Linked DNA regions of Endozoicomonas sp. GU-1. The protein of the gene in region 2 binds, or shares a complex with, the protein of the main gene of each other region. Links are inferred from orthologs where the notes say so. Each region holds a gene or a part of one and is shown on either strand. Other genes may lie near its edges. The genes, in order: O3276_RS09575 and xseA.

Region 1 (3,226 bases), 2.3 Mb from region 2 along the record:
TTATCATTAAGAATCACCAGCATATTGGCCTTTACATCCGCTGCGTGATTCATGGCTTCATAGGCCATACCCGCCGTCATGGAGCCATCGCCAATCACTGCAACAGCACGCCTCTTTTCACCTTTAGCCCGGGCTGCAATGGCCATGCCAAGCGCCGCACTGATAGACGTACTGGAATGCCCGACACCAAACGTATCGAACTCACTTTCATCTCTTTTCGGGAAAGCGGCGAGGCCATCCTTTTGTCTCAGGGATGACATTCTGTCCCTGCGCCCCGTCAGAATTTTATGCGGATATGCCTGGTGACCCACATCCCAGACCAAACGGTCTTCCGGAGTGTTAAACATATAGTGCAGCGCAATGGTCAGCTCCACTACACCAAGCCCGGCACCAAAATGCCCCCCTGTCCGCCCAACGGAATACAATAAAAACTCCCGCAGCTCCCGGGCCAGTTGTGGCAGACGGGATTCTTCAAGTGCGCGGAGTTGTTCCGGATTATTTACCTGGTCCAGCAAAGGAGTATCAGGCAGTGTCTTGGGTATCTCGTGAAACATGTGCTCGTAATAACGTCTGGGATGATCCGCTGGCTGGCATTGTACACCCAACCTGACTGGAATAGCATCGCACAATCTTATTGTGCAGCCTAGCCTGTAGAATTGACAAATCAGATAGGTTGGATTCCTGAAGCCACCTACAACACTAATAGCTTCTTCGAATGATGTAATCGGCGATCTGGCGAAGAAAATCAGCACGATGGTCGAATCCGGAAAGGGCGCTGATGGCAGTATGGTGAAGCTCTCTGGCATAAGCTTTCGCTGCCTCCAGCCCCATCAGGGAAACATAAGTTGGTTTGTCCAGAGCCATATCTGCTCCCTGAAGCTTGCCCAGCGTCTCCGTATCTGCAATAACGTCCAGAATATCGTCCCGAACCTGGAAGGCAAGACCGATGGCTCTTGCATAATGATCCAGTGACTGCAACTCCTCGCCCTGCAACGGCCTGGCACACAATGCTCCCATACGGACACTGGCCCGAATCAGAGCACCGGTTTTATGGGTATGCATCAACTCAAGCTGCTGCTGGTTCAGCTCCGTCCCGGCGGCACACTGGTCCATCGCCTGACCACCCGCCATGCCAGCCAGTCCTGACGCCTGGCTGAGGATCGTCACCAGCTGCAATCGAACACTGTCAGTCAGGGTTGAATCAGGACATAAACGGGCATTGCCCAACACCTCAAAGGCCTGACTCTGCAGCGTATCGCCCACCAGAATCGCAGTTGCCTCATCGTATGCCTTGTGACAGGTTGGCTTGCCCCTGCGCAGATCATCATCATCCATTGCCGGCAAATCATCATGAACCAGTGAGTAGGCATGGATTAATTCCACAGCGCAGGCAGCAGGGTTGGCCTGCTTAACATCCCCACCCAAAGCCTGACAGGCAGCATAGACCAGCGTTGGACGCACTCTTTTGCCACCATTAAAAACACTGTATCGCATCGCTTCCAGCAGCAGGGGGCTGACCTTACTGTCATCAGGCAGGACTTCAGTGAGTGCTTGATCCACCTGTAAACGACACTGCTCGATAAATTTGGAAAGCGGCACAGGGCTTGCCATCTTCACAGCCCTCTATCTGCTGAAGGCTCTGCACCGTCAGCAGCAAATGGCTCTGTGGTCAGTTCACCATTTTGCACAAGCAGCTGTTGAACTTTTTGCTCAGCATCGGTCAATGCTTTCTGGCAGCCACGGGTCAGTTTAATGCCCTGTTCAAAGGCTTTCAGAGATTCCTCCAGGCTCAAGTCGCCGGACTCCATTTTCTGGACCAATGTCTCCAGCTCCGCCAAAGACTGCTCAAAGGCAAAGCTCTCAGTATCCACCGTATTTTTTGACATGAATGAGCCTGTTGAAGAAAACATTCATGGCACGTTATCAACGTTCCATGACGAGAATAGTTGGCGAAAACGATTTTCGCACTGGTTTGACCAACCGCTTTCGACCATCCGCAATGATCAAACCATTATCCCGTTGGCCGATATTGAAAGCAATGCCCCGACAAGATCATGGACTTTAATGATGGAAGAACAAAAACGGCAGGCAGTTTATCACAACTCAAGGCTGGGCCAGATCCTGATAAAAAAAGGATATATCTCTCCAGAGCAGCTTGATACCGCCATTCATCAGTCAGCAAGCCATGAGCAGCTGCTTGGAGAGTACCTGATAGAACAGCGCATGCTGTCACGATGGCAACTGCGCAGGGCACTTTCCAGCCAGAGCCAGCTGCGTTTATCCGCCTCCCTGTCAATGGCTCTGCTCACTCCGGTTTATCCACTGCTTGCGAAAGAACATGCTGAGCCGGTTGATAGCAGGCTGGAAACACTGCTCAAGCCTCTCCTGATAGCAGGCTCCGCTGACACTCTTGAATTCAACCCTGATTTGTCAACGATTGAATTCAGGCACAATGGCCTGATTCGATTGCGTATCCCAAGCACGCTTGGTGAGCTGAACTTTGACGGCCTGCGATTGATAACCGATGGCAGCAAAAACCACCTGGCGTTGTCCCTTGCAGATCTTGAGCTTACTGATGCCAGGTTATTTATCCGAACCATCCACAACCGGCTTGATCCAGCCCTGCCTTGAAATGTTTCAGGGCTGCGCAACTTTTAAAGAGCCCTGATATGTCATCGACCAGCATAATAATTTTTACTCAAAGCAAGCCGGTCATGAGTGGAACTTTTTTCAGACTCCGGGCTCATAGAAAAAAAGGTGAACAAGGATCTATATTATGTTTCCAGCCCCTGCTGTGTCACCACGAGTACGGTCGTATATTCTTGATCCCCAAACCCCTGACTCGTCAATTCCATTTGCGTTTTTTGGTATCAGAACCGTAAAAGAAGTACATTGCCAGTCTAATAGCTGTTATCTGGACAAACTTCCTGATGAACTGCTGGTTCTCATTGCCAGTAAATTGTCTTTTTTTGATTTTGTTCATTTCAGTGCGACTCATACTCGTCATGTGTCGTGTCTTAGATCAGACCATGTCATTAAAAAAATGTTGGTCAGCGATAAAAACATGTCATTGTTGCTTTTTGAAAGAACGGACAACAAAGTGGAATGTTACCTGAGGGGCCTGCTGTGGAATGACCTTCAGCTCACACCGGATGAAGTGGTTAATGCTTTCCCGGACAGTCCAAAAAGCAAACTGGGGATAGCGCGCTTCAAAGCGAATTGTTGC
Region 2 (3,257 bases):
GTGGTTGTTTACGATCAGGCGGGAACGACCCGTGACAGTGTTTACATTCCCTATGAGCGTTTTGGTCAGGACTATACGCTGATTGATACGGCAGGTGTCCGCAGAAGAGGCAAGGTGTCCGAATCCATTGAAAAGTTTTCGGTCATCAAGACGCTGCAGGCGATTGAAGATGCCAATGTGGTGGTTCTGGTGCTGGATGCCCGGGAAGGTATTGTGGAGCAGGATCTGCACCTGCTGGGCTTTGTCCTGGACGCCGGTCGTGCTGTGGTCATTGCACTGAACAAGTGGGATGGCATGGAAGAAGAGCAGAAAACCCAGGTAAAGACAGAGCTGAAGCGTCGACTCGGGTTTATCAATTATGCCCGCATTCACATGATTTCGGCAAAACACGGTACCGGTGTTGGCAATCTGTATGACTCTATTGAAGAGGCGTATGAAGCGGCGACCAGTAAACTGTCCACCAATCGTCTGACGCGAATTCTGGAAGATGCTGTTAAGGAGCATCAGCCGCCCATGGTCAATAATCGCCGTATTAAGCTGCGCTACTGCCATGCTGGAGCCATGAATCCGCCAACGATTATTATTCATGGTAACCAGACTGAGCGGGTGCCAGCGGCTTATCGACGTTATCTGGAAAATACCTTCCGTAAAGTGCTGAAGATTATGGGAACGCCTATTCGAATTGAGTTCCGCTCAGGTGATAACCCTTATGCGGAAGCCAAAGAGGTTGATCAGAGGCAGGCTCACCGTAAGCGCAGAGTTGAAAAATCGGCGCAGTTTGCCAAAGAGAAGCGTAAGTCAAAACGTTCCTGAGTGGTTCAGGTGGGTAGTCAATGAAAAACAATCTGTTCGAACACATACCTGAAGAATTACCTGAAGAGTTGTTTGAGACTCTGCAGGCATCCGGTGGCGTGAAAATAGAGCGGATTGTTTCCCGTGGTCATGCGACGCCAACAGGGGACTGGTATAATCAGTCCTGGGATGAGTGGGTGGTGTTGTTAAGCGGTTCAGCTGTACTGGAGTTTGATGGGGAAAGAGCCCCTGTCACTCTCCATGCCGGTGATTATATTATGCTGCCTTCCGGGTGCCGGCATCGGGTTGCGTGGACTCAACCCGATGTTGATACCATCTGGTTAGCGGTTCATATTAATTTGTGATTTTTTCCACCTTGCAGATCGCCTCGCCCTCGAAGAATCGTGTGGTCACCCGATCGCCTTCCCGCAGCTGCTGGCTGCTTCGGATAATGGCATCGCCAGCCATGGTTATGGCATAGCCTCTTGACAGTGTTGCCAGAGGGCTTACGGCGTTCAATTCGCCAGACACTTTCTCCAGTTTCAGGTGACGTCTTTCCAGGCTGTTGGATATGAGCTGGATCAGCTTTTGCCCCATATATTCATTACGGCTTTTCAGCAGTTCCAATTTGCGTTGGGGGTTCTGTTGATTTGCCCGGTCTCTGAGTCGGCTCAGGCTTGATTGAGTCCGCTCCAGTTTCAGCGTAATGGCCTGCTTTAACCGGATTTCCAGATCATCCAGCCGCTGGCTGTTGTCTCTCAGGCGATCTCCGGGGTGTCTTAACCGTTTTTGCAGGTTATCAAGCTCTCGCTGGCTTAACAGCAGCTTGTGACGAGTCAGTGTTGTGAGCTTTCTGCTGATCAGGTTGAGCTGATTTAACAGGGCCTGGCGATCCGGGCTGAGGATTTCTGCCGCTGCTGATGGGGTTGCGGCCCGGTGATCAGCTACAAAGTCGGCAATGGTAAAATCAATTTCATGACCAACGGCACTGACTGTGGGGATAGGGCAGCCTGCTATGGCTCTGGCCACCAACTCTTCATTGAATGGCCACAAATCTTCCAGTGAACCACCGCCGCGACCAATAATCAGTACATCAAACCGGTTGGCACTTGCTGCCAGTTTTAACGCACTGACCAGTTCGTGTTTCGCCTGCTCTCCCTGAACCGAGCTGGGAATAATGGTGACTGGTATGGCGGGAAAGCGTCTCTTCAGTACGGTGAGGATATCCCGGATGGCTGCGCCGGTGGGTGAGGTGATCACCCCGATATGTTTTGGATGAGAGGGCAGGGGTTGTTTGCGCGTGATGTCGAACAGGCCTTCAGCGGCCAGTTTTGTTTTGAGAACCTCAAAGGCTTTCTGCAGGTTACCGGTGCCAGTATTATCCATGTGTTCAACAATCAGTTGATAGTCGCCTCTTCCTTCATACAGGCTTACGCGCCCCCTGGCCATCAACAGCATGCCTTCAGTCGGGACAAACTTAAGCGCCTGGTTACGGTTGCGGAACATGGCGCAGCGGATCTGTGACTGTTTGTCCTTCAGGGTGAAATACCAATGCCCGGAGCTGGGACGGGCCAGTCCGGATATTTCGCCCTCAACACGGACATTATTGAAATTCATCTCCAGCAATCGCCTGGCTTTACCATTTAACTCCGTAACAGAGAGGGCTTTTGCGGATGCCTCAGCGTTTTGCGTCGGTTTGTCTGTAAAGTGGTGCATGGATCAAGCCTGGCAGGGGGATTGTCGGTTTTTTTGGTATTCTGCCTGAATAAGTGGTTTAGCTGAAGTTGAAATATAGGGTATACTTGTTCGAATTTTTTTCCCATAAAATAAACTCTTGGTAACAGGCAATGCTGAGAATTGCACAAGATGCACTCACCTTCGATGATGTCCTCCTCCTGCCCGGCTACTCCGAAGTCCTCCCCAAAGATGTCTCCCTGAAAACCAAACTGACCCGCGGTATTGAGCTGAATATTCCGCTGATTTCTGCGGCGATGGATACCGTTACCGAAGCGTCTCTGGCTATTGCCATGGCCCAGGAAGGCGGAATCGGGATTATTCACAAGAATATGACGCCGGAGCAGCAGGCCGCTGAAGTGCGCAAGGTCAAGAAGCACGAAAGTGGTGTGGTCAAAGACCCGATTACCATTGATGCCAGTGCCACTGTCAGAGACCTTCTGGAGCTGACCTCCAGACATAATATCTCCGGTGTTCCCGTGCTTTCTGGCAGTGATCTGGTGGGGATTGTTACCAGTCGTGACGTCCGCTTTGTCTCTAATCTGGATAAAGCCGTTTCCGAGATCATGACCCGGAAAGAGCGTCTGGTGACGGTTCAGGAAGGTACTGATCCGGAGACCGTTCGCAAGCTTCTGCATAAGCATCGTATTGAAAAGGTGCTGGTGGTGGATGATCAGTTCAATCTCACCGGTATGATGACCGTTAAGGACATTAAAAAGGCCCAGCAGTAC

Evidence for each region.
Region 1: the proteins of xseA (region 2) and O3276_RS09575 are in contact, whole or in part, in a cryo-EM structure (PDB 8TXR), measured with the Escherichia coli proteins. The link is inferred for Endozoicomonas sp. GU-1 from one-to-one orthologs.

What each region holds. Positions count from the first base shown.
Region 1 is NZ_CP114771.1:2,348,297-2,351,522, forward strand. Bases 251-3,149 are described here. They hold O3276_RS09575 (exodeoxyribonuclease VII small subunit), read right to left. Parts: upstream 1,887-3,149; coding sequence 1,614-1,886; downstream 251-1,613. Other genes in these bases: dxs (1-deoxy-D-xylulose-5-phosphate synthase), read right to left, coding at 251-554; O3276_RS09570 (polyprenyl synthetase family protein), read right to left, coding at 700-1,611; O3276_RS09580 (cyclic di-GMP-binding domain-containing protein, MshE-related), read left to right, coding at 1,885-2,631; O3276_RS09585 (hypothetical protein), read left to right, coding at 3,065-3,149. Outside these bases: more of dxs, read right to left, coding at 1-250; more of O3276_RS09585, read left to right, coding at 3,150-3,226. UniProt on the Escherichia coli protein: Bidirectionally degrades single-stranded DNA into large acid-insoluble oligonucleotides, which are then degraded further into small acid-soluble oligonucleotides.
Region 2 is NZ_CP114771.1:79,137-82,393, forward strand. The notes cover bases 328-3,257. They hold xseA (exodeoxyribonuclease VII large subunit), read right to left. Parts: upstream 2,509-3,257; coding sequence 1,147-2,508; downstream 328-1,146. Other genes in these bases: der (ribosome biogenesis GTPase Der), read left to right, coding at 328-813; O3276_RS00445 (cupin domain-containing protein), read left to right, coding at 834-1,157; guaB (IMP dehydrogenase), read left to right, coding at 2,640-3,257. In the rest of the region: more of der, read left to right, coding at 1-327. UniProt on the Escherichia coli protein: Bidirectionally degrades single-stranded DNA into large acid-insoluble oligonucleotides, which are then degraded further into small acid-soluble oligonucleotides.